DNA from 3 places in the Paenarthrobacter sp. NPDC090522 genome. Region 3 is predicted to be linked to each of the others. Evidence: riboswitches for the same ligand, from Rfam matches in the RefSeq annotation. Region 3 holds a riboswitch; each other region holds the start of a gene.

The links. Region 3 has a riboswitch for S-adenosylmethionine ahead of ACIQT2_RS17560 (hypothetical protein). Riboswitches for the same ligand answer to the same signal wherever they lie in the genome.
Region 1: it holds a riboswitch for S-adenosylmethionine, as region 3 does, so the genes downstream of both, ACIQT2_RS03175 (aminotransferase class V-fold PLP-dependent enzyme) here and ACIQT2_RS17560 (hypothetical protein) in region 3, are expected to answer to the same signal.
Region 2: it holds a riboswitch for S-adenosylmethionine, as region 3 does, so the genes downstream of both, ACIQT2_RS04755 (homoserine O-acetyltransferase) here and ACIQT2_RS17560 (hypothetical protein) in region 3, are expected to answer to the same signal.

The regions. Positions count from the first base shown of each region.
Region 1 covers NZ_JBIVXL010000002.1:222,964-233,433, reverse strand. The annotation lists gene ACIQT2_RS03190 (MFS transporter) at 1-35, shown strand, start outside; gene ACIQT2_RS03185 (metal-dependent transcriptional regulator) at 54-767, opposite strand; gene ACIQT2_RS03180 (class I SAM-dependent methyltransferase) at 795-1,583, opposite strand; gene ACIQT2_RS03175 (aminotransferase class V-fold PLP-dependent enzyme) at 1,673-3,067, opposite strand; SAM riboswitch class IV at 3,101-3,214, opposite strand; gene hisN (histidinol-phosphatase) at 3,360-4,172, opposite strand; gene ACIQT2_RS03165 (ribosome small subunit-dependent GTPase A) at 4,227-5,342, opposite strand; gene aroA (3-phosphoshikimate 1-carboxyvinyltransferase) at 5,345-6,724, opposite strand; gene ACIQT2_RS03155 (DoxX family membrane protein) at 6,731-7,246, opposite strand; gene ACIQT2_RS03150 (sigma-70 family RNA polymerase sigma factor) at 7,427-8,224, shown strand; gene rsrA (mycothiol system anti-sigma-R factor) at 8,221-8,481, shown strand; gene ACIQT2_RS03140 (50S ribosomal protein bL37) at 8,583-8,657, opposite strand; gene ACIQT2_RS03135 (PadR family transcriptional regulator) at 8,748-9,365, opposite strand; gene ACIQT2_RS03130 (DUF4097 family beta strand repeat-containing protein) at 9,365-10,213, opposite strand; gene ACIQT2_RS03125 (GDSL-type esterase/lipase family protein) at 10,338-10,470, opposite strand, start outside.
Region 2 covers NZ_JBIVXL010000003.1:163,585-174,054, forward strand. The annotation lists gene ACIQT2_RS04720 (GNAT family N-acetyltransferase) at 89-1,051, opposite strand; gene ACIQT2_RS04725 (glycine--tRNA ligase) at 1,054-2,439, opposite strand; gene ACIQT2_RS04730 (DMT family transporter) at 2,518-3,522, opposite strand; gene ACIQT2_RS04735 (RNA-binding S4 domain-containing protein) at 3,546-3,773, shown strand; gene ACIQT2_RS04740 (alpha/beta hydrolase) at 3,770-4,417, opposite strand; gene ACIQT2_RS04745 (SGNH/GDSL hydrolase family protein) at 4,503-5,330, shown strand; gene ACIQT2_RS04750 (winged helix DNA-binding domain-containing protein) at 5,333-6,493, shown strand; gene ACIQT2_RS04755 (homoserine O-acetyltransferase) at 6,531-7,652, opposite strand; SAM riboswitch class IV at 7,667-7,781, opposite strand; gene ACIQT2_RS04760 (bifunctional o-acetylhomoserine/o-acetylserine sulfhydrylase) at 7,944-9,284, opposite strand; gene ACIQT2_RS04765 (VOC family protein) at 9,496-10,134, shown strand; gene ACIQT2_RS04770 (CPBP family intramembrane glutamic endopeptidase) at 10,285-10,470, opposite strand, start outside.
Region 3 covers NZ_JBIVXL010000014.1:87,608-98,077, reverse strand. The annotation lists gene ACIQT2_RS17570 (helix-turn-helix domain-containing protein) at 1-371, opposite strand, end outside; gene ACIQT2_RS17565 (sodium:solute symporter) at 641-2,179, shown strand; SAM riboswitch class IV at 2,321-2,440, shown strand; gene ACIQT2_RS17560 (hypothetical protein) at 2,457-2,795, shown strand; gene ACIQT2_RS17555 (hypothetical protein) at 2,792-2,983, opposite strand; gene ACIQT2_RS17550 (VIT1/CCC1 transporter family protein) at 3,252-4,406, shown strand; gene ACIQT2_RS17545 (peptidase M10A and M12B matrixin and adamalysin) at 4,561-5,397, shown strand; gene ACIQT2_RS17540 (matrixin family metalloprotease) at 5,627-6,439, shown strand; gene ACIQT2_RS17535 (LOG family protein) at 6,436-7,596, opposite strand; gene ACIQT2_RS17530 (gamma-glutamyl-gamma-aminobutyrate hydrolase family protein) at 7,669-8,445, shown strand; gene ACIQT2_RS17525 (chitobiase/beta-hexosaminidase C-terminal domain-containing protein) at 8,572-10,470, shown strand, end outside.

The sequences.
Region 1 (10,470 bases), on a different contig from region 3:
CCGACGACGGCGGGCCGCTGGGGGCGGCGTCCTGACCTGGGGCGGTGCCCGGCTCAGACGTCAGCGAGGACGCAGCCTTCGTGCACCTCGGTGCTCTGCACCCACAAGGCCGAAGTAATTTCATCGGCGAGGTCGAAGTCGCGCCGCTGGGCACCGCTGCCGATCCTTACCACCAGGGCGCCACCGAAGGGCTTGCGGCCTACAATCTCGATGCGGGCGTCCAAGGCAATGTCTTCGGCGGCCAGATAGCGGAGCAGGTCAGGGTTTTCGTCGCTGATGCGCGTGATGCGGCCCGCGTGTCCCTGGTCCAGTTCGATCATGCGGTAGGCGTGCGGTAGCTCCACGGAGCCATCGGATGAGGGAATGGGGTCTCCGTGCGGGTCCCGGACAGGGTGGCCCAGCTTGGCGGACATGCGTTCAATGAAGGTGTCAGAGACTGCGTGTTCCAACATTTCCGCTTCGTCGTGGACCTCGTCCCAGCGGTAGCCGAGTTCCTCCACAAGGTACGTCTCGATGAGCCGGTGCCTCCGCACCATGGCCAAGGCCAGTCGCATGCCGTCGGGCGTCAGGCGGATGGCGCTGTAGGGCTGGTGGTCCACCAGGCCCTGGTCCTTGAGCTTGCGCACCATTTCGGACACCGAGGAATTGGCTACGCCCAGCCGTTGGGCCAGCTGGGAGGACGTGATGGGCTTGTCCTGCCACTCAGTGAAGGAGTAGATGACCTTGACGTAGTCCTCGATCGAGGAGGAGGGCGTACTGGTCTTCACGTTCCAAGCCTACCGTGGGAGGGCGGCTCAGGCCTTGCGGGCCCGCCACGTCTGCGTCACGTACGGCAGGGCCAGGGTTTGGCCAGGGGCGTGGCCGAGGTGTTCGTAGAGGTACCACTCCAGGTTTCCCATGACCTTGGCACGGGTAGCCTCGTTTGCTCGAAGGTAATAGCTGCGCGACTTGGTCAATTCCATGATGTCCCCGGGGGACACAGCATCCTCCCAATGGGTGACATGGCATTCCAAGCCGGTGAACTCCGGACCGATGGCCGGCCGGAAACCCGGTTTGTGTACGTCGCCGGCATGCATGATGCGTGAAAGGCGGTGCACCCAGGGGACGGAAGTATCCAATTGGTTCCAGATCAGGCCCAGGACGCCATGCGGACGGAGCACCCTGGCGATTTCCGTGCTGGCTTTGTCGGGATCGCACCAATGCCAGGCCTGGGCAACACTGACGACGTCGAAAGCTGAGTCCGCCAGTCCGCTCGCCTCGGCGGTGCCCTCCAACGCATGGACCTGCGGGCACGACAGGCGGAGTTGCGCCAGCATGTCCGTGGAAGGATCGACGGCGGTAACCTCAAGACCTCGGTCCACGAGCAGCGTGGTGAATTTTCCCGTGCCCGCGCCGATGTCGGCCGCGGACTTCGCGCCGGCAGGAAGAAGCCAATCCACGGAGTCTGCAGGGTAGCCGGGACGCACCACATGGTAGTGCTCGCCGCCATCCTGGAAGCTCTGCCCCAGTTCCTTGCGCCGGACCGCGTGCAGCTTGGGACCGCTGGGTTGATGCGAACCCTTGGAAGGGTCTTGGGACCGCATGGTGTGTACAGACTCCTCTACCGCGAACGCCGGAAGTACCCTACGAATTTACAGCAAGGCAGGGCTGGCCGGGTCACGGCAAAGTGCGGTCAGTCCACGGTGCAGGGAGCAGCGCCTGCGGTACCGGGCGTGTTGGGGGCCCATTCGGGATAGCTGCGGTGGTCGTTCGCCGGAACCCAGCGGCCCTCGTCCACCACGTAGTCCCAGCCCAGCCCGGTGCCCTTCAGTTCCTGGATTCCCTTAAGCAGCCGGGCGGCGTCCTCCAGCCGGGAACCCACGCCGAAGCTGGCGCGCAGGGAACCGGACGGCAGGCCCAGGCGCTTGAGGAGCGGGTGTGCGCAGAAACGACCATCGCGAAGGCCCACTCCGTGTTCCGCGGACAGGTAGGCGGCTACCAGACCGGCGTCGAATCCCTCCACCGAGAAGTTGACCACACCGATGGTGTCCGTGGAATCACTGAAGATCTGGTGGACGGTGACCCCCTCGATGGCCTGCAGGCCCTCCACAAGGTAGGAGCGGATGGCGGCCTCGTGGTCGTGCCAGGCCTGCTGGTCAAGGCCGGCCAGGACCTGCGTGGCGCGGGCCAGGGTGGCGGCGCCAAGGACGTTGGGGGATCCGCCTTCATGGCGGGCCGGACCTGTCGCCCAGCTGACGGAGTCGAGGCGGGCTTCACGGACTGCGCCACCGCCGGCAAGGTGCGGCGTTCCGGCGTCGAGCCAATCGGGGCGGCCTACCACTACGCCGGCACCGAAGGGTGCATACAGCTTGTGGCCGGAGAAGACCACGTAGTCGACGTCCGCTTCGGCGATGTTGATCCGGCGGTGCGGGGCGAGCTGGGCAGCGTCCACCACGATGCGGGCACCGAATTCGTGGGCAAGGGAGGCCAGTTCCGCGATGGGCAGGATTTCACCTGTCACGTTGGAGGCGCCGGTGACCGCGAGCAGGGAGACTCCGCCTTGGGCCAGTTCGTGGCGCAGGTTGGCGAGGGTCGCAGCAAGCGTGGAAGCGGCTACGACGCTGCGGTGCGGTACGCCCTGCCACGGCAGCAGGTTGGCGTGGTGTTCGATGTCCAGGTACAGGACTTCGCCGGTTGGCGTACCGTCGATCTGCGGAAGGCAGCCGGCCAGCAGGTTGAGGGAGTCGGTGGTGTTACGGGTGAAGATGACGGAGTCATCGGGGCGCCCGCCCACGAAGTCGCGCACGATCTCGCGGGAGTTTTCATAGACGGACGTGCTGATTTGGGACGCGAATCCGGCTCCGCGGTGCACGCTCGCGTAGTACGGCAGGACCTCGTTCAGGTACGCGGACACGATGGTCAGCGCCGGCGCGGAAGCTCCGTAGTCGAGGTTGGCGTAGCGGACGTGGCCGCCCTGGATCAGGGGCGCCTGCAGTTCGGCGCCAGTCACGGCGGCAAGGGGCCTGGCGGCCGCGGCTTCCTGCGTGGCAGTGGGAAGGACGGTGGATTCGAACGTAACAGTGCTCATGGGACCTCACTCAAGAGGGACCCCCTTGCGGGGGATCCGCGCTTGCCGTATCCGTTCCGGACCGGCCTGGTCGTCACCCGGGGCACCCCACCGCGAATGGAGGGTTGCCGGCCAGCAAACCGGGGTTTAGCGCTGGCACTCGTGACCTGTAGTAGACATTAAGGCACCCCGCATGCCGGATACAAAGCCGTCCACTTTGTTAAGCGCATTGTTACGCAGGATGCGGAAAGGGCGGATTTGGCGAATAAAGTGCGGCGGACACCTCCCAGGGGAGGTGTCCGCCGTCGAAAATTCAGAGGAGATCGTCGATTCCCGGATTGAGGCGTTTCAGGACCTCGGAGTGCAGGATCGAGTTGGTTGCCAGTGCGTTGCCGCCGAAGGGGCCATCCTCACCTTCAAGGGAAGTGAACCGGCCGCCCGCCTCCGTGACGATCGGCACGAGGGCCGCCATGTCATAGAGGTTCAGTTCGGGCTCGCAGGCGATGTCAACGGCGCCTTCTGCCACCAGGCAGTAGGACCAGAAGTCCCCGTAGGCGCGCGTACGCCAAATGTCCTCGGTGAGGCCGAGGAACTCGTCAAGGTTCCCGCGCTCCTTCCAGCCGGACAGGCTCGAGTAGGACATGGACGCATCCGCGAGCGTGGAAACGTTGGAAACCTTCAGCCGGGTGGCCGAGGCCAACGAGCGGCCCATGTAGGCGCCCATGCTTTTGGCCGCCCACCAGCGCTTGCCCAAGGCTGGTGCGCTGACCACGCCCACCACGGGTTCGCCTTCGTCGATCAGGGCGATGAGGGTTGCCCACACGGGGACGCCCCTGACGAAATTCTTGGTGCCGTCGATGGGGTCGATGACCCAGCGCCGTGAACCGTGGCCGCTGCTTCCGAATTCCTCACCGAGGACGGCATCACGGGGGCGTGAACGCGACAACTGTCCGCGGATGGCTTCCTCAGCGGCCTTGTCCGCATCCGTGACCGGCGTCAGGTCGGGTTTGGTTTCGATCTGCAGGTCCAGGGCCTTGAACCGGTCCATGGTCTGGGCGTCCACGGAATCGGCCAGGACGTGGGCCAATCGCAAGTCATCGTTGTAGCTGGAAACGGGTTGGGTCATGCCACCAAACTATCGTGAATCCTCCACGCCCCGGGGGAGGTGAGGCTCCGACCCTCAGTTGACGGTGCCCAATTCCTTGGTTTCCTTGGCCTCCAGGCGGGGGTCGGCACCGAGCAGGCGCCTGAGCGAAGCCAGGCGGGCCACGCCGGAAGGGCCGGCATTGCCTTGGTTGACCCACTCATCCAGCCCGCAGTTCACTGCACTCGCGTCATGTTTGCAGCCACGGTCACAGGCTTCCGTGCCGGGCTCCAGGTCGGGGAAGGAATGCAGGATGCGGCCGGCATCAACGTGGGCAAGGCCGAATGAACGGATGCCCGGGGTGTCGATGATCCAACTGCCGGAAGGAGCGTCCGCCAGTTTGAGGGCCAGGGCGGAGGAGGAAGTGTGGCGTCCGCGCCCGGTGACGGCATTGACCCCACCGGTCGCCCGTTCGGCTCCTGTGAGGGCATTGACCATGGTGGATTTGCCCACGCCGGAGTGTCCCAGCATGACGGTTACCTTGCCGTCGAGGTGGGAACGCAGGCGGGAGACGGCGTCGCTGTCCAAACGGGCGGAGAGCCCGTCGTCTGAACGTGCATCGATGCCGGAGGCCTGCGAATCCGCCGTGCGGCTGATGATGACCGGAAAGTCGAGGCTGAGGTAATTGGCCAGCAGTTCGGCAGGATCCTTGACATCCGCCTTGGTGACGAGGAGCAGCGGCTCGATGCCGGCGTCGTAGGCTGCTACCAGTGCGCGGTCGATGAAGCCGGTGCGAGGCTCCGGGTTCGCTGCAGCCACAACCACCACCAATTGGTCCGCGTTGGCCACCACGACGCGCTCGATGGGATCGGTGTCGTCCGCGCTGCGGCGCAGGAGCGTCCGGCGTTCCTCGACGCGGACCAGCCGCGCGAGCGTGTCCGGGCCACCGGAAACATCACCCACGAGTGCCACGAAATCACCCGGGACCACCGGGTTCCGGCGCAGTTCGCGGGCACGTGCGGCAATGACCACCCGCTCATTGTCGGTGTCCTCACCAACCACTGCGGTATATCGGCCGCGGTCCACCGTGATGATCCTGCCGATCACGGCGTCGTCATGGCTGGGCCGATCCTTGGTGCGGGGGCGGGAACCCTTCTTGTTGGGCCGGATCCGTACGTCCGATTCGTCCCAGGAGCGTGCGTCGCGGCCCATGGTCAGCTCGTGGCCCCGCCCGATGAAGCCTCAGCCGGGGTCCGGCCGAGCATCGCTGCCCACATCTGCGGAAACTCCGGCATGGTCTTCGACGTTGTTGCGATGTCCTCCACTTGAACGCCCTCAACGGCGAGGCCCAGGATGGCCCCGGCCGTGGCCATGCGGTGGTCCGCATAGCTGTGGACTACACCGCCATGAAGGGCGGCCGGGTGGATGATGAGGCCGTCGGCCGTCTCTTCGGCGTTTCCGCCGAGTCGGTTGATTTCGGCCACCAGTGCGGCAAGGCGGTCTGTCTCATGGCCCCGGAGGTGCGCAATGCCGGTGAGGCGGGAGCGGCCCGTGGCCAGCGCGCACAATGCGGCGACGGTAGGGGCGAGCTCGCTGGTTTCGTCGAAATCGGCGCCCAGGATCTCGGGTCCGCCCTTGACCGTCAGGGTTCCGTTCTCCAGCGACACCTCAGCGCCCATGGATGCCAGGATGCTCCGCCACAGGTCACCCACCTGGGTGGTCTCGAGGGGCCAGTTGGGGATCCGGACGGTGCCGCGCGTGGCAAGTGCTGCCGCGAGGAACGGACCGGCGTTCGACAGGTCCTGTTCGATGCGCTGGTCGAAGGCCCTGATGGGACCGGGGGCCACGCGCCAGTGGTTGGGGACGGAATCGTCCACCTGGACACCGACGCTGCGCAGGACTGCGACCGTCATGTTGATGTGGTCCAGGCTGGGCACCGGCTTGCCGACGTGCTCCAGGTGCAGCCCCTCCGTGAAGCGGGCGCCAACAAGCAACAGGGCCGAGACGAACTGGGAGGAAGCGCTGGCGTCAATGACCAGGTGCCCGCCGCGGACTTCGCCCGAGCCCTCCACCGCGAACGGAAGGGCCGACGGCGTCCTGCCGCCTTCGCTGCGGACGGGCACGCCGAGTGCGACCAAAGCCTCGATGATGGTTCCCATGGGGCGTTTGCGGGCGTGGGGGTCGCCGTCGAACACCGTGACGCCGGCGCGCAGGGCCGCCAGGGGTGGGACGAAGCGCATGACCGTTCCCGCGAGTCCACAGTCGATCGCTGTTTCGCCGCCCGCGACGGACGGATCCATCGGTGTGATGTCCAGGTCCGGGCCGTAATCGCCGTCGCCGGGTACTTCGGTGACCGTCGCGCCGAGCTGGCGCAAGGCCTGGATCATCAGCACGGAGTCCCGGGAATGGAGTGGTGCCCGCAGGCGGGAGGGTCCGTCGGCCAACGCAGCCAGGACCAGGAATCGGTTGGTCAGTGATTTGGATCCCGGTACCGTCACCGTGGCATCCACCGGAACCGTGGCATAGGGTGCTGGCCACAGGGGGAGGGGTGTGCCGTTCTTCGGGCCGGCGTTTGCTGCGGTGGTACCTGTCATGCTTCCTTATGCTCCAACTGCGTTATCTACGGCCTTGCGAACTGCTTTGTCTGCGCGCTTGATCTGCTTGCCCGTTGCTTTGCGGGCGTCCGTGGCGAGGTGTTCGGCGCGCCATGCCAGGCTGGGGCGTCCCTCGGTGTCAACCGATGCCAGCAGCACGCCGCCCGTGAGGGAGATGTTCTTCAAAAGCTGGGCCCGGCGCGCGCCGCGGGCTTCCTTGGTGCTGATGTCTGCCGAACGCCACTCGACATAGGTGTTCAGTGCGGACGTCACGGCCAGGACGGTGGCTGCGAAACGTGAGAGCTTACCCAAGCCGAGCAGGGCGCCGGCGCCAAGCTGCGCGCCGCCGATCACCCGCGCGAGGACCTTCTCATCAGCCGGGAACGGCAGGGACTCGGAGGCACGGCGCAGGACCGGCGAGAGTTGCCGGGCAGTATCGTCCGCGTTCTTGAGCTTGTCCAAACCTGCGATGACAAAGCTGGACGCGAGCATGGGCCGCGCGAGAAAACGGATTACTGACATGTCTTGCCTCCTGGATGGCTTGCCACAAAAGTCACTGAGCGTTGTGTTCAAGGGGTGCAGTCTGCTCTAGTCTTGCACCTTTGCGGAATAATTACCCACCGGGACCCGTTGTGAACATCAGGCGCGGTGAAGACCGGGCTGCGGCATGGTGTTTGCCGCTTCGCGAACGGAGTTGGTTTTTTGACCCTGGTTGAGGACCGTCTGGATTTACTGGGCGCCCGGGTACCGGCGCAGCCGGATTCCCTGAAGCTGACAGTAGACTTGGCTTCGATGAGCACCATTGAACCGGCCGCAACGGCCATGGACCAGGCAGCCGGCGGGCTGGACGACGCCGGGGCGGCAGCCGACGTCGATCCTGCCAAGGAGACACCCGAACAGCGGCGGGCGCGCTTTGAGCGCGACGCCATGCAGTACGTAGACCAGTTGTACTCGGCGGCCATGCGCATGGCGCGGAACCCGTCCGATGCCGAAGACCTGGTCCAGGAGGCCTATACCAAGGCATTCTCGGCGTTCCATCAGTACAAGCCGGGTACCAACCTCAAGGCCTGGCTGTACCGGATCCTGACGAACACCTACATCAACCTCTATCGGAAGCGCCAGCGCGAGCCGCTGCAGTCCAACTCGGACACGATCGAGGACTGGCAGTTGGCCAAAGCGGAGTCCCATACCTCGTCCGGACTCCGTTCAGCTGAAGCCGAAGCCCTGGACCATCTCCCGGATTCGGATGTGAAGAACGCGTTGCAGGCCATTCCGGAGGAGTTCCGCTTGGCCGTGTATTTCGCGGACGTCGAGGGGTACGCCTACAAGCAGATATCCGAAATCATGAACACCCCCATCGGTACCGTGATGTCGCGCCTTCACCGCGGCAGGAAGATGCTGCGGGACATGCTGGCGGACTATGCCGCCGAACGGGGCTTCAGTGCCCAGACAGAAGACCAGGCCTCGGCCGGTAGCAACAATCAGGAGAAAGAGAAATGAGCGACTGCCAGGGATTGGGCGATTGCGACGATACGCGGATGCAGCGTATTTATGAGTACCTCGACGGCGCCTTGACCCGCGAGGACCTCAGCGAGATCAAGCAGCACTTGGACGGTTGCGAGGAATGCTCCGAGCAGTACGACCTCGAGTGCCTCATCCGCACCATGGTCAAGCGCTCCTGCACCGAATCGGCGCCGGAAAACCTCAAGAACTCCATTCTGGACAGGATCCATTCGATCAAGCCGGTGGACGCTTGAGTTTGGCCCCTTGATGCTGGTTGGACCTTGAACGCCAAGGGCCCCGGAAACCTGATGGTTTCCGGGGCCCTTGCGGTTAAGCCTTGACGCTAAGCCTGTGCTTAGGTGTTGGGGCGCTTGCCGTGGTTCGCGCCGCCGCGCTTACGGTCACGACGCTTACGTGCACGCTTGCTCATAGCTGGCCTCCTTCAATGATTGATACTCAATAAAGCTGCCCTCCAGTTTCGCACATCCGGGCATGGGCTAGCGAACCGGGACGGTGCTGGTCAGCCGTGCAGCGAATTTCGGATGGAGATCCGGGCCTGGTCCAGCACGGTGCGCACTGTTTCCAAGGTCACGGGGGAGAGCGGGTGCGAAGCGCCGTGCTTCCTGAGCTCCACGCGGACATCGTCCCTGAATGATTGCACCATGAGCTCGGCTTCCTTGAGGATGCGCTGGCCCTCGGGTGAGTATCCGGAGGGCCGGCCCGGCGCCGAGGTGGCCGTCCTGGCGTTGGTCCGCGCAGCTTCGGCCGTCGCCGCCAGGTCCGCCCGCAGGCCCTGCATGTTGCTTCGGATATCTGCCCGCAGATCGTCGGCGAGTCGCCTGACGGAGGCCGAGATGGTGTCTTCCACATCGGCCAGTTCCTGGCGCCGGCGGTCAAGCTCCGCGCGGCCGGCGTCGGTGATCAGGTACTTCGTGCGCCTGCCTTCGGTCTCGGTAGCCACCAGCCCTTCCTCTTCGAGTTTGGCCAGCCGGGGATAGATGGTTCCGGCGCTCGGGGAGTAGGTGCCGCCAAAGCGGTCGCCAAGGGCCTTGATGAGTTCATAGCCGTGCTTGGGCGCTGCCTCCAGCAAGGCAAGAAGGTACAGGCGGAGTGCTCCGTGGGCAAAGACCGGGGGCATCAGAGCCCCGCTTCGCCGGGGAACGGGTGCTCGCCCTCCGCTGCCGGTGCGGTGGCGTGCATGACGAACGTCTTGCCCGAGACCGTGTTGGTGCGCAACAACATGAGCTTCTCGTCGGGGCCCACGATCGTGTGGACATTGCTGCCTGGCTGGGCATAGAGCTGATCATCGATGACAACCGATCCGCTGGCCGATTTCGCCACCACATCGAGGCCTACGTCGTGGGGCAAGCGGATGGTGAGGTCGCCGGAGACAGAATTGGCGCCGAAATCGCTGGTGTAGTCCTGCAGGTCGAAGCTGAGGTCGCCGCTGACAGTCGTGGCGCGCACGTTCGAAAACCTGCCCGAGGCGGTTACTTCGCCGGAGACGCTCTTGGCGGTCAGGACGCCGTCGTGGTTGCGGGCGATGACCTCGCCGCTGACTGTATTGACGTGCAGTTCGCCGCTGGTGCCGTCGGCCATGACGGATCCCGAGACGGTGTTCAGCCGCACGCGGCCGCTGATGCCGGAGACCAGGCCGTCGCCGCTCACCGTCCCCGCCTCGACGTCGACGCCGGGTGGAAGCGCGATCCCGACGATCACCGAATTGGTGCTCGTGTTGTTCACCGTGCCCATCAGGTTGCGGAACCAGCCCTGCGGTCCCTGCAGTTGATGGCGGACTTCGAGCCGGCCGTTGACCAGCGTGACCGTCAAGGGGTCGCCACTGATCTCGCTCACCTCGATCCGGACAAAGGGCTCGTCGTGGGTCACCACGTCGAAACGGCCCTTCACGATTCCCAGTTTGAGTGAGCGGACATCGTCCACGTCGATGGTTTGCGGGCCCGTCACGGTCCAAAGCTCGTCTGACATGATCCCTCCAGAGATGCGATATATCGCGTTGATAGAAACACGATATATCGCGAATCCCGGGTTGGCAACAGTCACGTGGCTTCAAGCGGCCGGTTTGCGGACCCTGGCGTGTTCGACGCCGTGGTTATTCAGGTTGGGCGATGTTAAGCCATTGGAACCAGCCCCGGTGAAGTACCAGCCACGCAATCAGCCCGTAGCCGGCCTGTCCCGGCGTGCCCCCATTGGCTGCGAGGTCCGTCCTCCACTGCTCGTGGTTG
Region 2 (10,470 bases), on a different contig from region 3:
TTGCCCGCTGCCGGCCGTTAAACAGCGGATCCCGCCGGCGCCACGAAATCGTGGTGCCGGCGGGATCCGCAATCCGAGCGGTAACCGCTCAATCGCTCACAATAAGGGTGTCCGCGCCGCGTACGTGCGCCTTGCCTGACCCCAGCAGCGGCTTCAGGACACCACGCAAGGCGGCCATGGACTCATCGACTTCCAGGAGCACCGGGTGCTGGTAGGCGATGAGGGCCAGCAGGTCCCGCACGGCGGTTTCTGCGTCATCCGGCGCCAACTGGGGATCGTGCCCCAGGAAGACGTCGGAGGGCTCCCCGGTGTTGCCCTGGGCGTAGCTGATGGCGAACGCCTGGATCTTGCCCTTCCTGGATGCCGGCACGCCCTCACCGAAAGCACTGGCCTTGGGTGCGCGCAGGACAATCGCACCGTGGGCCCCTGTGAGGTCATGCAGGAAGAGACGCTGCACCGTGGCGATGCTGAGCTCCCCCGGGCTGTCCCAGTGGTGCACGGCAGAGTAGTAGCGGCCCACGACGTCGCTCAGTTCCACAGACCCGGTGGCCAGGTCCTCCACACGCTCGGCGGCGGCTTCCTCGGAGCCGTCTCCGAACCTCGGCAGCTTCAGTGGCTCGGGGTCCACTACCACCAACTGGGAACGCTGGATGGGTCCCAGCCCTGCCGCCTCAGCGAAGGCGGCCCCGGGCGTGCCCGGCTCCACCTTGCTGCGCAGCGCGGAAACGCCCGACGGCGCGTTCCCGGCTTCCGCGCGGAGCATGGCCAGGAGGGTGGCACCGATTCCACTGCGGCGATGATCCTTGGCCACCTCGATGTAGGCCCACAGACGCTCAGGATGGAGGGAGGCCTCGTGGACCACACCGGCCGCCACGGGGATGCGGACACCGTCCACCACGTCCTCGGCCACGATGCACCGGCGCCACGGCTGGTTGCCGGAAGGCGCCAAGGCAGCACGGAACTGCTCCGCAGGGAGGGTCTCCGGGTCGCCCCAGATCTCCAGGAGGGCGAGGTCGTCGCCTTCCTTCCATTCGCGGTATTCCAATGCCACGCCTAGGCGCCGATCAGACGGGCCGCCAGGTACGCTTCCACCTTGTCCAGGGAGACGCGTTCCTGGCTCATGGTGTCGCGCTCACGGATGGTGACGGCCTGGTCCTCGAGGGTGTCGAAGTCCACGGTGATGCAGAAGGGCGTACCGATCTCGTCCTGGCGGCGGTAGCGGCGGCCGATTGCGCCGGCGTCGTCGAAGTCGACGTTCCAGTTCTTGCGCAGCTGGGCGCCAAGGGCCTTGGCCTTCGGGGACAGGTCCTCGTTGCGGCTCAGCGGAAGTACGGCAGCCTTGACCGGGGCCAGGCGCGGATCCAGCTTCAGGACCGTACGGACATCCACACCGCCCTTGGCGTTGGGGGCCTCATCCTCGGTGTAGGAGTCGATGAGGAACGCCATGAAGGAACGCGTCAGGCCGGCTGCGGGTTCGATCACGAACGGGGTGTAGCGCTCGTTGGTTGCCTGATTAAAGTAGCTCAGGTCCGTGCCGGAGGCCTTGGCGTGGGTGGAGAGGTCGAAGTCGGTGCGGTTGGCGATGCCCTCAAGCTCGCCCCATTCGGAGCCCTGGAAGCCGAAGCGGTATTCGATGTCCGTGGTGCCCTTGGAGTAGTGGCTCAGCTTCTCCAACGGGTGCTCGAAGAAGCGGAGGTTCTCTTCGCGGATGCCAAGGCCCGTGTACCAGGCCATCCGTTCCTTCATCCAGTACTGGTGCCACTCTTCGTCCGTGCCGGGCTCGACGAAGAATTCCATCTCCATCTGCTCGAACTCACGGGTACGGAAAATGAAGTTTCCGGGCGTGATCTCGTTGCGGAAGGACTTGCCGATCTGGCCGATGCCGAACGGCGGCTTCTTCCGGGACGTGGTGAGCACATTGTTGAAGTTCACGAAGATGCCCTGCGCGGTCTCGGGGCGCAGGTAATGCAGGCCTTCTTCGCTGGCGACGGGGCCGAGGAAGGTCTTGAGGAGGCCGGAGAATTCCTGAGGTTCGGTCCACTGGCCGCGGGTGCCGCAGTTGGCGCAAGCGATGTCCGCCAGGCCGTTCTCGGCAGGACGGCCCTTCTTCTCCTCGTACTCTTCCTCAAGGTGGTCCGCGCGGTAGCGCTTGTGGCAGGAAAGGCACTCCACCAGGGGATCGGAGAAAACCTCCACGTGGCCGGAAGCCTCCCATACCTGGCGGGGCAGGATCACGGAGGAGTCCAGGCCAACCACGTCTTCGCGGCCGCGGACCATGCTCTGCCACCACTGGCGCTTGATGTTTTCCTTCAGTTCCGCGCCGAGGGGGCCATAGTCCCACGCGGAGCGGGAGCCACCATAGATTTCACCGGCCTGGAACACGAATCCCCTCCGCTTGGAGAGGGAAATGACCTGGTCGAGGACGGATTTTGCTGCCATGGGTACTCCATATTTCTACAGGGCCGCTGGGTGCGGTCCGCGGTGGTTTGAACTGTGCAGGAAGCTGCGTGTCCTAGCCTACCGGCCTTTGGCGGCCGACCTTCCGGCAAAGGATCCTTTGGGCCATGGGAGCGTGGCCACAATGATGGCCGCGAGCGTCAGCAACGTACCCAGCACCGTGGGCAAGGCGACCACCGTACCGGACGTGGGGATCACGACGTCGAGCACCAACGAACCCACCAACTGGCCGGCAATCATGCCCAGCCCCGTGACCAGGACGCCGAGGCTGCGGACCAGCAGCGCCGCGAGGCCGATCGCCACGCAACCCAGCGGGCCGCCAAGGTAGAACCACCAGTGCGCGGGCAAGGGATTTCCGGCCCCGGCAACCGCAACCTTGACCAGCCAGGCGATCCACAGCACCACCGAACCGGCCAGGAAGTTGACCAAGGTGGTTGCCAGCGGTGTGCCGTAGTGCACCGTGGCTGTTCCATTCATGGCCTGCTGGAAGCTCATCAGGAATCCCGCCAGGAGCGGCAGGAGAACCGGCAAAAGGAGCGTTCCGACGTCGGACGGGCCGCCAAAGTGCGGCGAAACCGCCCACGCCACGGCCGCAACGGTGAGCACGCTGCCCAGGACCCGCAGCCCGGTAAGGGACCGTTTGCCGCCTGGGGCAATGCCCAGCCGGTCCACCAGCAGGCCACTGAGCGTTTGACCCGTCACGGACGCCACCGTGAACAGCGCCACACCAAGGAGGCCCACGGTGAATGATTGGGCGAAGACGAAGAAGGCTCCTACGGCACCGGCCATGACGTAGAACGGCGGAAAGCTGCGCGAACGGACCGCAGGAACAATCCTCGCCAGCCCCGCCCTGCCTTTGGGGGTGGCCAAGGAAATCGCGGCGATCACCACCAGGCCCGTGGTGAAGCTCACTACCGCGGCGGCGATGCCGTCGTCCAGGGTGCCAGCCAACGCTCCATTGATGCGTCCCTGGACCGGGAGCACCAGCCCCGTCAGGACGGCGAGGGGCAGGCCAAGGGCAAGCGGAAGGCTGGAACGGCGGGTAGGGTGCGGCACTGTCACCACACTACTTCAGGCATCATTGCTGTATGAGCAACCCCGAAATCGACGAAATCCCCATCCGCGACGACATGATCCGCCTCGGCCAACTGCTGAAGCTCGCCAACCTCGTTGAGGACGGCGTGGAAGCCACGGAGCTCATCAAGAACGGCCTGGTCAAGGTCAATGACGACATCGAAGAACGCCGCGGCCGCCAACTCCACGCCGGCGATACCGTAACCGTCAACGGCCAGACGGTCCGGATCGCTGCTTCCTAGCTGAGGACCTTGTGGGTGAGGAATTCGCCCACGTGCCCGATCTCCTGCTGGTTGATGCCGTGCCACATGCCCGTGTAGAGCACCTTGGTGAGGTCCACGTGCTTGCGCACCCAGCCCATGGTGTACTCGATCTTGTCCTGGGTAATGACGGGATCCTGCTGGTCGCGGCCCCAGAAGAACGGCACGGAACCGTCCAGTTCGGCGTCGCGGAAGGCGGCGTCAGCACCGGCGTCGATCACGAAGCCTGAAAGCCCGACGACGGCAGCAAAGTCCGCGGGCCGGTACCGGAGCATGGTGGTTGCCATGGCCATGCCCATGGAGAAGCCCAGCAGCGTCACCGAGGAGTGGTTGGCTTTGACGGTGTCCAGCCACTCCAGCGCGTACCCGGCCGCCAGCTTCACGGCATCGAGCGAGTAGTCGATGGACGCCGTGAGCGGGAACCACGTGAAGCCCGGGCCCATGGGCATGGGGGCGCGCAGGGAGGCCACCACGAAGCCTTCGGGAAGGACTCCGGCGAGGCTGAAGAGGTCGTCCTCGTTGGATCCGTAGCCGTGGAGCAAGACCAGGAGCGGCTTTCCCGCCCTTTCGGTTTCGTCATGGGACCACAGGACAACGGGCGCGGGGAATGCAACGGCTTCAGTCATGGGTCTATTCTTGCAGTTACCCATGGGTAACAACCTACGGTGGCGTAGGTTCGCAGGCACGAGTCCACAAGGCAGGATAGGAAGAATGAGTTCATTGGTGACGCCAGGCGATGGAATCCAAACGCATCCTTGGAGCCGCTACGTAGCGCTGGGAGATTCCTTCACCGAGGGCATTGGCGACCCCGAGCCGCAGAACCCCGGAGGCTTCCGTGGCTGGGCGGACCGGGTGGCCGAAGAGCTCGGCCGCGGCCACGACGATTTCGCGTACGCCAACCTGGCCATCCGCGGCCGCTTGCTGCAGCAGATCGTGGACGAGCAGGTTGGCCCGTGCTTGGAACTTCAACCGGACCTCGTGTCCATATCAGCAGGCGGCAACGACCTCATCCGGCCTGGTGGCGATCCTGACCTCCTGGCCGAGAAGCTGGACGCAGCCGTCCAGGAACTGAGCTCGGGCGGGGCAACGGTGGTCCTGTTCAACGGCCCGGACACAGCTTCTTCAGTGCTCAGCCGGATCCGCGGCAAGGTGGCCATCTACAACGAGAACCTGCGGACCGTCGCCGCCCGGCACGACGCCATCGTCGCGGACATGTGGTCCTTGCGGCAGCTCGCCGACACGCAGATGTGGGACGAGGACCGCCTGCATTTCTCGCCCCTCGGCCACCACACCATCGCGATGATGGTGCTGGAGGCGTTGAACGTCCAGCACACGCTCGAACCCCTCGTCCCCAAGCCCCTCCCGCCCCGGACCTGGCGGGAAGCCCGCTCTTCGGACCTCGTGTGGGCGCGCGAATACTTTGTCCCCTGGGTGATCCGCCGCCTGCGGCACCAGTCCTCCGGCGACGGCATCACGCCAAAACGTCCGACGCCGGGACCCGTCTTCGGGCCCAACGCCACCGGATTGCCGCGCGGCTAGGCGTGGTCGCCTTGGAGCCAGACGACGTCGTTCGCCTCCGACTGAGCCGCCAGCACCTCCGCGCTCCGTTGGCTCCGACGGCATCAGAAGCAGTCCGCAACCTCCTCGCTGTCCAAGCCCAGGAGTTTCCCTACGCGCGCTGGTCCCTGGCCCAGCGGACTCCCGAAGCTTCCGCTGCGGATGTGGAGCAACTCGTGGCAGACGGCACCATCCTGCGGACCCACATCCTCCGGCCCACTTGGCACTTTGTGCACCGCGACGACCTCGGCTGGTTGATGGGCCTGTCCGGGGAACGGCTGCATCAGGGAAACAAAGGCATGTACCGGCAGACGGGGGTCGATGCCGCCTCGGCCGCCCGAAGCTCCGGCCTCCTCGCCGAAGCCGTTGCGGGTGGCGCCCATAAGACCCGCGAGGAACTCTCCGCGGTCCTGGAGGACGCGGGGTTCCCGGGCAAGGGACTCGGCTTCGTGTACCACCTTATGCATGCGGAAATCAGCCGGATCCTGGTCAGCGGCAAACCTATCCGCTCGGCCGGGGGTGCCCTCAAGCAGACGTACGCGCTGTTCGGGGAACGGGTACCCGAGCCTGGACCTGACGCTTTGGACGCCGATGAACGGGACCAGGCTTTGGGCCAGTTGGCCTTGCGGTACTTCACCAGCCGTGGACCGGCCACGGTCAAGGATTGCTCGGCGTGGTCCGGCCTGACCATGAAGGACGTGAAGCGTGGGCTCGAGGTAGCCGCCGACGTCGCCCCTGGGGCCTTGGCCTCGCTTCCGCTCGACGGGCTGGACTTCCACCTGGCAGCGGATGATGTTGCCGGGTTGGAGCGGACCGGGGCCGCCCGGGAGGTCGGCTCAGATCCGGACGCCGCACTCCCCCGCGTTGACCTCATCCAGTGCTACGACGAGTACGTCATGGGCTACTCGCAGTCCCGGCACTACCTCGGCGGGGTGGCACCCTACTTCCCGGAAAACGGCGGCCCCATGCACGTAGTCCTGCTGGATGGCAGGCTGGCCGGCTGGTGGCGCCACGCATTCGCCGGTGGAACCTGTGAACTCGATGTCCGCCTGAACCAGCCCGCCACGCCCGCCGTCCAGCGGGCACTGGAAGCCGAAGTGGACCGTTATGGCAGGTTCCTGGGCATGGAAGCCAGGCTGGCCTGACGGCAATGCCTGTTGGACAGCTTGCCCGGTGCCCGGCTCAGGCGAAGAAGGACTCCCGCAACTGCGCCGAGAGTTGCCCGATCTCAGTGAGGAAGCCGTCGTGGCCGATGGGAGCCTCGATCACATGCACCGGAACGTCACCCGGCAACGCGTCGGCGAGTTCCTTGGACTGGGCCGGAAAATAGAGCCGGTCCGTGTCCACGGCGGCAATAAAGAACTCGGCAGTCGTGCGGCCCAGGGCCTCCTGCAAAGTACCCCGTCCTCGCGTGACGTCGTGGCTCATCAGGGCCTCGGTGATGGCGATGTAGCTGTTGGCGTCAAAGCGCCGCACCAGCTTGGTGCCTTGGTGGTCGAGGTAGCTTTCCACCTGGTACCGGCCGCGCTTCCCCAGGATGGCTGCGGCGAGCGGGGTTTCCTGGTGCTGCGGTTCGCGGCCGAAACGGACATCCAATTCCAAGGCGGAGCGGTAGGTGATGTGGGCGATCCTCCGGGCCAGGGCGAGGCCGGCCTCCGGCGCGGCACCCTGGTAGTAGTCGCCGTCGTTGAAGTTGGGGTCCTGGCGGATGGCGAGCGTCTGCGACTGCGCGAAGGCGATTTGTTCTGCGGTGCTGTAGGCACCCACGGACACCACCGCACAGCGCTTGACCCGCTCCGGGAAAGTCACAGCCCATTCGAGCGCACGGGCACCTCCCATGGAACCGCCCAGTACGGAGTGCCAGGCGCGGATTCCCAAGGCATCGGCCAGACGGGACTCAGCCTCGGTGGTGTCACGGAGGGTGACCAGCGGGAACCGGGAACCCCACGGTTTTCCGTCCGGAGCCGCTGACGACGGCCCGGTGCTGCCGTTACAACCACCCACGATGTTGATCGAAATGACGAAGAACCTGTCGGTATCGATCGTGGCACCTGGCCCTACCAGTTGCTCCCACCATCCGTCTTCATCGGTGGCGCCGCGGGCGACGTGGGTACTACCGGTCAGGGCATGCTCCACCAGCACGGCGTTTGAGGCATCGGCGTTCAGCTGGCCCCATGTTTCGTAGGCCAACACCACATCGGGAAGGAAGCCGCCGGCTTCGAGTTCCAGCGGGCCCACGTGGGCGTACTTGAGGGTTCCGTCTGCTTCCTCGGATGTGGGAAGGGCTGTAGCAGTAATGGTCATTCCTTTGACACCTAACCTCGCGCTTGCCCACCGCCTTTCATGCGGCAGGCCAGGTCTTCACCCGGGGCACCCCACCGCGGAGGAGGGTTGCCGGCCAGCAAGCCGGGGCTGTCACTGGCACTCATGACCTAATACGTAAGAGTCTAGGAAGAACACAGCCGTTCTGGCGAAGAATGTGACAGCTGTGTGACGGTTTGGAGCATCTTCGTTCATGAACGAGCACCCGGCAGCGCCGCCCGGCGAATAATCGTCGGCCGGGTGGCGCCACCGTATTTCACGGCAGATCCGGCGTCAGGCGCCCTTGGCCGCGCGGAATCCCGCCTCAAGGTCGGCGATGATGTCATCTGCGTGCTCAATGCCCACCGCGAGACGGACCAGTCCCGGAGTAACGCCGGCTACAGCCTGCTGCTCTACGGTCAACTGGCTGTGGGTGGTGGAGGCCGGGTGGATCACCAGGGACCGGACATCGCCGATGTTGGCCACGTGCGAGTGCAGCTCCAAGGCGTCCACGAACCGCTTGCCCGCCTCCACGCCGCCCTTGATGGTGAACGCGACAACGGCACCGGTACCGCGGGGGCCGTACTTGCGCCCACGCTCAAACCAGGGGCTGGACGGCAGCCCCGCGAAGGCGACGGATTCGACGTCGTCATGGGCTTCCAGCCATTCGGCCACTGTGGTGGCGTTCGCGACGTGACGCTCCACGCGCAGGCTCAGGGTTTCCAGGCCTTGGGCGATGAGGAACGCGTTGAACGGAGAAACCGCGGAGCCAAGGTCGCGCAGCAACTGGACGCGGGCCTTGAGGATGTAGGAAAGGTTGGCCCCGAGCGCGCCGTCCTTGCCGAGGTCGCGGGCATAGACCAGGCCGTTGTAGCTGGGATCCGGGGTGTTGAAATTTGGGAAGCGCTCCGGGTCCTTGCCGAAGTCGAAGTTTCCGGAGTCCACAATGACGCCGGCAATCGCCGCACCGTGGCCACCCAGGTATTTGGTGGCCGAGTGGACCACGATGTCGGCGCCCCATTCGATGGGACGGATCAGGTACGGGGTGGACAGCGTGTTGTCCACGATCAGGGGGACGCCCGCTTCGTGGGCAACCTTGGCAATGCCCTCAATGTCCAGGACGTCCTGGCGCGGGTTGGAGACAACCTCGCCGAAGAACAGCTTGGTGTTCGGCTGCACGGCGTTGCGCCACTGCTCGAGGTTGTCCGGGTCCTCGACGAAGGTCACGGAGATCCCGAACTTCTTCAGGGTGTGGGCCAGCAGGTTGTAGGTTCCGCCGTAGAGGCTGGGGCTGGCCACCACGTGGTCGCCGGCTTCGGCGACGTTGAGGATCGCGAAGGTTTCCGCGGCCTGCCCGGAGCTGAGGAGCAGGGCGCCCAGGCCACCCTCGAGGCTGGCTATCCGCTGCTCCACGGCATCCTGGGTGGGGTTGCCGATACGGGTGTAGATCGGGGCAAGCTCGGCCAGGGCGAAGCGGTTGGCGGCACTCTCGGCGCTCGGGAACACAAAGGACGTGGTCTGGTAAATCGGAAGCGAGCGGGCACCGGTGGCGGAATCGGGTTCCTGGCCTGCGTGGATTTGGCGGGTTTCGAAAGACCATCCTTGGGACATTGCGTTCTCCTCTTCGTGGCGCATGGGTTCGGTGGATTGTGAATGCTTCGAACTGCGGCCAGTCTAGGAAGGCCCCGCGACAATGCACAGGTTTGTGACGAAGACAGTATTTTTCGGTCTTCGGGCGTCATTCCGGCGTCCCGCCATGAGGCCCGGCACCGCCCTCCAATAACATCCCACCTTGGTTAGGCTTGACTTAGCTGAGACCCGAATCACAAAGTGCCAAGATGAAGCCATGCGCATGGATCACGTCTCTTACGCTTGTGAACGAGATGGCCTTCTGGCCACGACAGAACGAATTTCCGCGGCATTGGGAGTGGACGCAGTCCGGGGCGGAGTGCACCCGCGCTTCGGTACCCGGAACATGATCATTCCCCTTGCGGACAACAAATACCTTGAAGTGGTGGAGGTCCTCGACCACCCCGCTTCGGATAAGGCACCCTTCGGCCAGGCAGTCCGGGCACGCTCGGCAGCCGGCGGCGGTTGGATGGGCTGGTGCGTCGCCGTTGACGACCTCGCTCCGTTCGAAGAACGCCTTGGCCGTTCCGCAGTTCCCGGCAACCGCAAGTTCCCCGACGGCCGGGAACTCGTTTGGCAGCAGATCGGCATCCTCGGCTTGATCGCCGATCCCCAGGTGCCGTACCTGCTCAAGTGGGAAGGCGATCCCGGCCTGCATCCCTCCAAGGTCTATGAAAGTGACGTCAAGATGTCCAGCCTGACCATTGCGGGCTCGGCGGAACGTGTCACCGAATGGCTGGGCGAGCCCGTGGAAAAGCCGCTCGAGGACGTCGCTGTCCAGTGGATGGCTCCGCACGGCACGCCCGGGATCATGTCCGTGACCTTCGAAACCACCTCGGGCGCCGTCACCATCTGACGCCCCTGCAAGAAACTTCGGCCGCTATCAGCGGGTGCCAATGGCGTCACCTGCGGATGGCGGCCGAATACCTTTAACTCCCAACTGGGTCGCACTTGTGCGCGTTTAGAGCGCTCAAAACGCGCACAAATGCGACCCAGTTGGGGCCTGCTAGCCGAGGCCTACTGCCTTGCCGAACAGGCTGAAGCCAACGAATGCCACAATGTCCAACAGGGCGTGCGCTATCACCAGTGGCATGACCCGTTTGGTCCTGGTGTAGAGCCAGGCGAACACCAAGCCCATCACCACGTTTCCGATGAAGGGCCCGAAACCTTGGTACAGGTGGTAGCTTCCGCG
Region 3 (10,470 bases):
TCGCCACGCCCCCGCGGCTCGATGGTTGCCTGCAGGATCTGGAGCCTGCGCTCGGAACGCGCCGTCAGCAGCCGCTCCACAATGCCCTGGCCACCCAGGGAAATGCGCGGTCCATCGTCGCGTCGCGTCAGATGCGTTTCGGGCGCTGCGAACAAGTCGCCAACAGACACGGACAGCACCTGGCACAGCGTCACCAGGGAGGCCACTGACGGTGAGGTGAGGTCCCGCTCCACCCTGCTGAGGAAGCCTTTGGTCAGTCCCGTCGCGTCTGCAACCTGCTCGATGGTGAGCCGCTGCGCCTGCCGGGCTGCACGGATTCTGGAACCGATGGCAACGGGAACATTGCTGGGTTCAACGGGTAGAGCCTTCATTCACAAAACCTTTCAGGCCCGTCCGGGAGGCCCTGTCATTGGAGCCAATAGTAGCCGGACAGCCACGGCAAAGACCCAGAATCCGCGGAACCATGACCAAACCACCTTGACTGTTACTCCCATCACAACATATCCTCATAGGCAACAAGTGTTGTCTGTGAGGCACACAACACACGTCCAACTCCGTTCGTCAGCACAGAGACTTCGACGCCCTGCAGGAGTATCGTCGAATACCCCAACCTCCGTGCATCAGCTCCAAGGAGCCACTCATGGACTCTTCGTTCATCAACATCGCCATTGTGGTGGTGTATTTGCTTGCCATGCTGGCGTTCGGTTGGTGGGGCAAGTCCCGCACCAAGAACAACAGCGACTTCCTGGTGGCCGGTCGCCGCCTGGGACCGTTCCTCTACACCGGCACCATGGCCGCGGTTGTCCTGGGTGGCGCATCCACCGTTGGCGGCGTTGGCCTGGGCTACAAGTTCGGCATCTCCGGCATGTGGCTGGTGGTGGCCATCGGCGCCGGCGTCCTCTTGCTGAGCCTGCTGTTCGCCGGCACCATCCAGCGCCTGAAGATCTACACGGTCTCGCAGATGCTGAGCCTCCGCTATGGAAGCAAGGCCACCCAGACCTCCGGCATCGTCATGCTGGCCTACACCCTCATGCTCTGCGCAACCTCCACCGGCGCCTACGCCACCATCTTCGTGGTCCTTTTCGACTGGGAACGCTGGCTGGCCATCGCCGTGGGCGGCGCGATCGTGCTGGTTTACTCCACCATCGGTGGCATGTGGTCCATCACCCTTGCTGACCAGGTCCAGTTCATCATCAAGACCGTGGGCATCTTCCTGCTGATGCTGCCGTTCGTCATGAACGCAGCCGGCGGCCTGGACGGCATCCGCCAGCGCGTTGATGCAAGCTTCTTCCAGATCGACGGCATCGGCCTGCAGACCATCATCACGTACTTCGTGGTGTACACGCTTGGCCTCCTGATCGGCCAGGACATCTGGCAGCGCGTCTTCACGGCAAAGACCCCCACGGTTGCACGCTGGGGCGGCGCAACCGCCGGCGTCTACTGCATCCTCTACGGTGTAGCCGGCGCCCTGATCGGCCTCGCCGCACGCGTGGCCTTGCCGGACATCGACGTGGCAAACCTCGGCAAGGACGTTGTCTACGCCGAGGTGGCAACGCACATCCTGCCCATCGGCATTGGCGGCCTGGTCATGGCAGCTGCCGTTGCCGCGATGATGTCCACCGCCTCCGGCGCACTCATTGCCGCGGCCACAGTGGCCCGCGCAGACGTAGTCCCCTTCGTCGCCAGCTGGTTCGGCAAGACCATCAACACCGACGACACGGAAAACCCCGAGCACGACGTCAAGGCGAACCGCTACTGGGTCCTCGGCCTCGGCGTCCTGGCGGTCCTGATCTCCATGGCGGCCCAGGACGTGGTCGTGGCCCTCACCATCGCCTACGACATCCTGGTAGGCGGCCTCCTCGTCGCCATCCTCGGCGGCCTTGTATGGAAGCGCGGAACCGGCATCGCCGCAGCCTGGTCCATGGCCGTGGGCTCGGTCCTTACCCTGGTCCTGCTGATCCTCTTCGCAACGGGTGTGATCGAGAGCGCCGACGGCGTCTACGCGAACGATCCCATCTACTGGGGCCTCGGCGCTTCGTTCGTGACGTTCGTGGTGATCTCACTGCTCACTCCGCCCACCGATGCCGCCGTCCGCGCGGCGTGGGACAAGCGGGTTGCTGGAGCCATCTCGGATGAGCTCCCGCTGGACGCCCACCCGGTCACCAGCCACAAGGCCTGACAGGCTCGCTTCACTGCGGTAAACCAAGCAATTCACGACGGCGGCGCCACCCTTCGCGGGGTGGCGTCGCCGTTTGCGTCGTCCCCGGCATCCACAAGCACACCCACCCCCATTGCGGGGAGGCATTAGGATAGGACGCAGCTTCAAGAGATGTGGCGCCAAGCTCCGACTGGCCGCACACCAACCCCATGTTCACGGGTGGTTCGGATGAGGAAGCGGCCCGCCCCGGACCAGAGACAACCGAGCGGGCAAGAGCACTCCCACCAAGGAGCAGTCCTTGCCGTACCAGGCTGAAACCAGCACGATCCAAGATCCCGCACACCGAGCAGGCGCATCCCAAGCGGCCCTGGTCAACACCAGCCCCATCGAAAGCGCCGCCCCCGCAGTCCGGGTGATTCCCGTCGTCAACCTCGTCCAAGGCACGGTGGTCATTGCAGCGCGCGGCCGCGCCGAACGATTTCACCACCCTGATCCCCGGCTGCTGGCCGCGGCATTGGCACGTTCCGTCCGCGCCGCACGTTGGTGTTCCGCGTCGCAGACGCTGACGGTGACCGTTACCGCCGTCGGACGTGCCGCCGGGCGCGAGCGGCTCTTCAACCTGGTGCCGGCTGCCTAGGATTCGTCGCCGTCGCCGCGGAATTCTTCCTCGGCCTCATCGAGCGGCACAATGCGCTCGTCGTCGTCCGCCACCTCGCCTTCCTCTGCCCAGGCCTCGTCCACTTCCTGGTCCTCGTTGTAGTCGTAGGCCGGATCCGATTCGATGGTTGCCCGTTCCGGGTGGTGGGGATGTGATTCGGTGCTCATGCTGCAACCTCCGTCCGATGGGCCGCACCAGGCGGTCCACTGACCGATGTGCGGGGAGTGCCCCGCCCCTGTCTAACCATCTGAGCACCGCCTCAGGAAGGGGTCAAGGGAGGGCTGCCGACGGCCGCAGCGCCGCTGCAGCAGGGTACGGAATTAAGGCATGCCGAACATTCCCGCTAAGGAATACCAGCCAAAAATCCCCGGAAATAAGCGGTACAGTGGGCGGTGCAAAGGGGCCGTAACCGTCCCATCAAGCCCAGGAGAAACAGTGCAACAGCACCAGGAATCCCACGGTCCGTCGAGCCCCGCTCCGGCCCCCCACCCCGCAGACGAAGCCCCGCGAACACCCACGCAGTCGGATATCCGGCGCTGGCGGCAGTACCTGGCAGACGAACGGGCCGAGGCCGCCGTCTACCGCGAACTCGCCCAACGCCGTGACGGCGAGGAACGGCAGATCCTCCTGGCCCTGGCAGAGGCGGAAGGCCGGCACGAGGCCCACTGGCTCAAGCTGCTCGGGGAACACGCCGGCATGCCCAAGGCGGCGTCCGCACGCAGCCGGCTCCTCGGTTTCCTGGCGCGGCACTTCGGATCCGTCTTCGTCCTCGCGTTGGCCCAACGTGCTGAGGGGCGCTCCCCCTATGGCACCGACCCGTACGCCACCCCCGCCATGGTGGCCGACGAGCAAATCCACGAGGAAGTTGTCCGCGGCCTCGCAACCCGCGGCCGCAACAGGTTGTCCGGCACGTTCCGCGCAGCGGTTTTCGGCGCCAACGACGGCCTGGTCAGCAACCTTTCCCTGGTGATGGGCATGGCCGCGACGGGCGTTTCCAGTGCCGTCGTGCTGATGAGTGGCGTTGCCGGCCTGCTGGCGGGTGCGCTGTCCATGGGTGCCGGCGAGTACGTCTCCGTCCGGTCGCAACGGGAACTGCTCAACGCCACCCTTCCCACCCAGGCCACGTTGGCCGCAGCGCCGTCCTTGGACGTGGAGCACAACGAACTCGTCCTGGTGTACCTGGCGCGCGGCATGACCAGGGAAGCTGCTGAACACCGCGCCGCAGAGCGCCTGGGGCTCTTCAGCTGCGACTGCGATCCCAGCCTTTCGCTCCAGCCAGAGAAGGAAGAAGTGGCGGACGAGCACGAGACCGTCGGTTCCGCATGGGGCGCTGCCATGTCGAGTTTCTGCTTCTTCGCCTCGGGCGCCATCGTCCCCATCCTGCCATTCGTCTTCGGCATGGTCGGCTGGAACGCGCTGATCCTGGCCGGAGCGCTGGTGGGCATTGCACTTCTGGCGACGGGCGCCGTCGTCGGGCTGCTCTCCGGAACGTCCCCGCTGAGCCGTGGCCTCCGCCAGCTGGCCATCGGCTTGGGCGCCGCAGCTGCCACCTACGGACTGGGCCTCCTCTTCGGAGCGGTGATCGTCTAGGCCTCGCCGGCATGAATAGACGGGACCACCCCGGTCCCGTAATGTTGGTTCGTCCTCTGCGCTGCCTGCGTGAACGGGGCCTGAGGAATGGAGAACCGTGGACACCGAGCATGGGGAGTCGCATGCGCAAGAACCCCGCCGTGCCGGCAAGGCGCTGCGTTTGCTCCTCGGCCTGGTCATGGCGGTGGTTGCGGCTGTAGTCGCCGTCCTGGTCAGCGGTTTCCTGCACGGCGATCCACGCATTACGGCCCTGGTCCCGGGCGCCGCCCTGCCCAACGCCCAACAAGGCGGACCAGGCACGCACAACCCGGCGCGCGCCCTCAACGCTCCCCCGCCCGGGCTTGAAGAGGCCGATGCCCCGCTGGCGTCACCTCCCGCGCCGGCCTTCACGAGCGATTCATACAAGTTCCTGGCGACGAACGACGACGGCACACCGGTTGGCTATTCGCCGTGCCGGCCGCTGCACTACGTGGTCAATGACGCCTCGGCGCCCGCGGGAACGGATGGGCTGCTCCAGACTGCGTTGGCCAACGTCTCCGCCGCGACGGGCATCCAGTTCGTCAATGACGGCACCACGGACGAGCTGCCCACTGCGAAGCGGGAGCCCTACCAACCGGCGAAGTACGGCGAGCGCTGGGCACCGCTGCTGATTTCCTGGACCACGCCGGAGGCCGCACCCGCACTGGAGGACAAGGTCATTGGCACCGGTGGCAGCACCATGTATTCGCTGAACAAGGGACCCAAGAGTTACATCACGGGCAGCTTGGAACTCGATACGCCACAGATCTCCGAGCTCCTCGCCGAGGAAGGCGGCTCGGATTACGTCCTGGCCGTCATGCAGCACGAACTGAGCCATGTGACGGGGTTGGACCACGTGGATGACCCGGTGCAGTTGATGTATCCGGAGATCGGCGCACCCGATGGTTTGGCTGACGGAGACCTGACCGGCCTGCACCTGTTGGCGTCTGCCCCCTGCCGCAAGGACATCTAGGCCCGCTCTTGGCCGGAGCCGGACCATGGACTTCCCGGCGGGCGCGGTCCTATGCTGTCCCCAACGGCCGACGGCGGCGCCCCAACCGCGGTTCCGGGCCGTCGCGTCAGGGGGTTCGATGGAACCTGATGGGTCGCCACAAGGGCCAGACCCCTATCCCCCGCCGCGTCATCTCCCTCCTGCGCAAGGACCGCTGCAGCAACCCACTCCACAGATCAGGCACCGCACCGTGGCCGCGGTCTTCTTCTTTTTCGGGGTCCTGGGATTGGTCTGCGCAGGTGCCTATTTCGGCGGAGACCTGCAGCCGCTGTGGGGTTCGTCCGCCCCGCAAAGCCAGTCCCCGCGCCCGGGGGTGCTGCCGTTCGGCCAACGGGAAGACCCGGTTCCGGGGCGGGAGGAGGCCGACGCTCCCCTGGGCACGCCCGCGCCCTTGCAGCGGAGCAGTACGGCCTACAACTTCCTGGCGGTCAAGACGGACGGAACACCCGTGGCCTACTCCCCCTGCCGCCCCATCCATTACGTGGTGAACTCGACTCTGGCTCCCGCGTCCTGGCAGTCCTTGGTCGAGGAGGCTGTGCGGCAGGCCAGCCTGGCGACGGGACTCCACTTCGTTTACGACGGCCCCAGCTCGGAGCAGCCCACCAGCAACAGGGCCGGCTACCAGCCTGAGATGTACGGCGACCGCTGGGCTCCCGTCCTGATTGCCTGGACCACCCCGGAGCAGGTCCCGCGGCTCACGGGCCAGACCGTCGGGCTGGGTGGCAGTTCGTCGATCGGACTCAGTAACGGCTACAAGGCCTATGTCACCGGCACGGTGTCCCTGGATGCGCCGCAGTTCGCCGGCATCATGGGGTCCTCCCAGGGCAGGGAGATCGGCGTGGCAGTGATCATGCACGAGTTGGGACACGTCCTGGGCCTCGACCACGTGGATGATCCCCGCCAGCTCATGTACGACCAAGCCTCATGGGTGCGCCAATACGCGGCCGGCGACCTGACGGGCCTGGCCAAGCTCGGCTCCGGTCCGTGCAGCAAGGACTTCTAGCGCTCCTTTACAGGACGCCCGGCCCGTCCGGCCACGATGTCCACCGCTTCCTCCACGGTGTCCACCAGGAAGATCCGTTCAGCCATGGGCCTTCCCGCGGCCAGGCTTTGCAGCATGGGCCACGCGGGGAAGCTCCGTTCCCAGTGCTCGCGTCCCACCAGCACCATGGGCGTGACGGTTTCCGGCGCACCGTAGTAGTTCTCGCACGCGTCCTGGAAGATCTCCTGCACGGTCCCGGCCGAGCCCGGGAGGAACACGATTCCGCCGTTGCACAGTTCCAAAAGGATGGCCTCCCTGATGGCGTTCGCGAAGTACTTGGCGATGTGCGTCGCAAACAGGTTGGGTGGCTCATGACCGTAAAACCAGGTGGGAATGCCCAGCGTGGCCGTGCCTTCCGGATGATGTTCGACGACGGCGGCGGCCTCGCGCGCCCAAGCCGTCACCGACGGCCTGAACCCCGGAACGCCGGCGAGCGCCTGCAGCGCCGCGCGGAAGTCGTCGTCGTGCGTTTCGCTCAAGTACGCACCCATGTTGGCCGCTTCCATGGCACCGGGACCGCCGCCCGTGGCGACCGTGAGACCGGCCTGCGCGAGGAGGCGTCCCAGTCGGGCAGCATCAGCGAACTCCCGGGTGCCGCGTTGGGCAGCATGGCCGCCCATGACTCCCACCAGTGTGGAACCCGGGAAGGCCCCGTTCTGGAGCGCCTCATCCAGGGCGTCGCCGATCGCGTGGTCATGGAGTGCAGCGGCGAGCGTCGCATCGAGGCTTGAGCGCTGGCCCGGAAGGATGCTCCACTGGTAGACCTTGGCATCCAGCGTGTCCTCGTACTCAGTGGCGGAGATGTCTTCGTAGAGTTCCTGTGCGGTGTAGAGGCTGCCGCGGTAAGGGTTGAACGGCACTCCGCGCAGCTTGGGGAAGATCAAAGCGCCGCGGCCCCGGAGGGTCTCTTCCACGCCGTCGTCGAAGGTGCATCCGAGGAAGATGGCACCCTGCGGGCTAAGGGAAAGCAGTTCCCGTGAGCGCCCGCGGAGGTCCAGGGACTGCGCGTGCCAGCCGTGCATGGAAGCAGCTCCGGCCCCCACCAAACGGTCGAAGTGAACCACGCTTTCGACGTCGAGCGTCCGGGGGCTGGGGTTCAAGGCGCCGGAGGGATTCATGGTTTCAGCGTAGTGCGCCGGAAGGTTACACCGCCGTTTGGGGCCCGGGACACCGCCCATGCATCATGAAGCATGACCAACACTTCCGGCGCTCCCACGCGCATCGGCGTCCCCATCCGCCTCAGCAGCTCCGACGCCCCGGACGCCCGGGTGGGCGAGGCCAACGAACTGTTCGTGTTCATTGTGGAGTTGCTCCGCGAGGCCGGTGCCGAGCCGGTGCTGCTGACCCCGGAATCCGTGTTGGAAACAGAACTGGGCGCGCTGGACGGGGTGCTCCTGCCGGGCGGCGGCGACCTTGACCCCAGGCTGTACGGACAGGAACCGGTGGAAGCCGTCTACGACGTCAACCCCGAACAGGACACGCTGGACCTGGCCGTTGCGCGCGCAACGCTCGACGCCGGTCTGCCGCTCCTTGGCATTTGCCGAGGACACCAGCTCCTCAATGTCCTCTATGGGGGAACCCTCATCCAGGACATGCTTCCGTCCACCGTGGTGCACAGCGGCCTGGATCCGGATGATGCCGCCGCGAGCGAGTGGGCGTGGCATGACGTGGTACTGGCCCCCGGCTCCCGGACCGCTGCCCTCTACGGCTCCACGGACGGCACCACGGTCAAGATCGCTTCGGGCCACCACCAGGCCGTGGCTACCGTCGGCGAGGGCCTGGCAGTCACAGCCATTGCCGACGACGGCACCATCGAAGCACTGGAAGATCCCGCCCGGTGGGTGACGTCCGTGCAGTGGCACCCAGAAGCAGCCCAGCTTCCTTCCGCCGAGCGTCTCCTGCCTTTCAGCGCCTTCGTAAAAGTGTGCCGGAAAGCTACCCAGGACCGGCCCGGAGGAGTACAGTAACGCTCACTGCATCAGTTCCCTTACTTTCTGGGGACCTGGAGCGCACAATTTCATTCGAATGACGTCGCAAGGGCGTCTTAAGTTCGCCGGCTGGGGGGCCCAACGTCTGCTCAAAGGAGCATTGTTGTGGTCCGTTCAAAACCCGCCAATCCACACCGTCATCCGAAGACTCCCGCTTCCCTCCTTGGCATCCTGCTGACTTCCGCTCTGGCTTTCGGCGGGCTTGTCCTAGGCGGCGCCGCGCCGGCAGCCGCCGCAGTCCCACCCTGCGCCGGAACCGGCGGGGCCATGCAGATCGTGGCCCACACCGACGACGACCTGTTGTTCCTCAGCCCCGACTTCATGCGGGATATCCAGGCCAAACGCTGTGTGCAGACGGTCTTCACCACCGCCGGAGAAGCCGGAGAAGGCGCCTCATACTGGCGCGGCCTCGAAGCAGGCATCCGTGCGAGCTACTCCAAGATGGCCGGAGTCGCCGACTCGTGGACCACCTCGGACGCCGGTGTCCCCAACAGGCCGCTGACCATGCAGACGCTCAACGGGGCACCCAACATTTCCGTGGTGTTCATGCGGCTCCCCGACGGATTCCCCGATGGCGATGGCAGCGCCGCGTACAACGACCAAAGCATCCTGAAACTCTGGGACGGACGCCTCTCTTCCATCCGGCCCGTGGACAACGCAGCAACGTTCACCAAGACGCAGTTCCAGAACGCCCTCAACCGTCTGGTGGCCAACTTCCAGCCCACCACGTTCCGCACGCAGGACTGGACCGGGAACTTCAACAACCCCTACGACCACAGCGACCACTGGGCCACGGCAAAGTTCGCCCAACTGGCTACCCGGAGCTACACCGGTCCGCACACCTCCATCGCCTACGACGCGTACGTGATCGACGAGTATCCGCAGAACGTGACGGGTGCTGATCTCACGGCCAAAGTGGATACCTTCGTGCGGTTCGCCGACTTCGACATGTACATCTGCAGCAGCCCCGGCGAGGGCTGCCCGGACTCTCCCTACGACGAATGGCTCAAACGGCAATATGTCACGGCCATCGAGTGGGTAGGAAACGCAGCCAAGCTGGCGGGCACCACCGTCACGGCTTCGTCCCAGAAAGCTGCGGCCCAGAGCCCCGAAAAGGCACGCGACGGGTACTTCTGGGGCGCGCCGATGGACGCTACCCGGGAGTGGGTCACCGCCGCCGAAAAAACCGGCAGCTGGATCCAGTACAACTTCTCGCCCACGCGGACCATCAACGCGGTGACGCTCTCGGACAGGCCTGTCCTCACTGACCAAGTGACCGGCGGCAACCTTACCTTCTCCGACGGCAGCACCGTGGCGGTCCCGGCCTTGCCAAACAACGGCTCAGCCCTGACAGTCAACTTCCCGGCGCGGACCGCGAGCTGGGTACGTTTCAACATCACCTCCGTCAGTGCGGGCACCACCAACGCCGGCCTTTCCGAGTTTGAAGCGTACGTCACGGCAGACACCGTTGCACCCGTCGTCACGGCCACTCCGCCGGGCGGAACCTACGCCGCCGGCCAGGCCATCACCCTGGCAACCAACGAGACCGCCACCATCTACTACACCGTGGACGGAAGTACACCCACCACGTCCAGTCCCAAGTACTCGGCCCCGATCACCCTCAACGGTGCGATGACCCTGAAGTACTTTGCCGTGGATGCAGCGAACAACTCCTCCGCCGTCGCCACGCAGACGTACTCAACCGGCCCTGACGTCACCAAGCCCGTGGTGACGGCCAACCCGGCCAGTGGAGCCTACGCGGCGGGAACCAAGATCGCGCTGACCGCCAACGAGCCGGCCGAGATCCGATACACCACGGACGGCACGGATCCGCTGACAGCAGGACTTGTGTACAGCGCACCCATCACCTTCAACGGCCCCGGCCCCCTGACGTTGAAGTACTACGCCAAGGACACGGCAGGGAACACCTCCGACGTCGCTACCCAGACGTACACAGTGCCCCCGGACACCACGGCACCGGTGATCACTGCCAATCCCACCGGC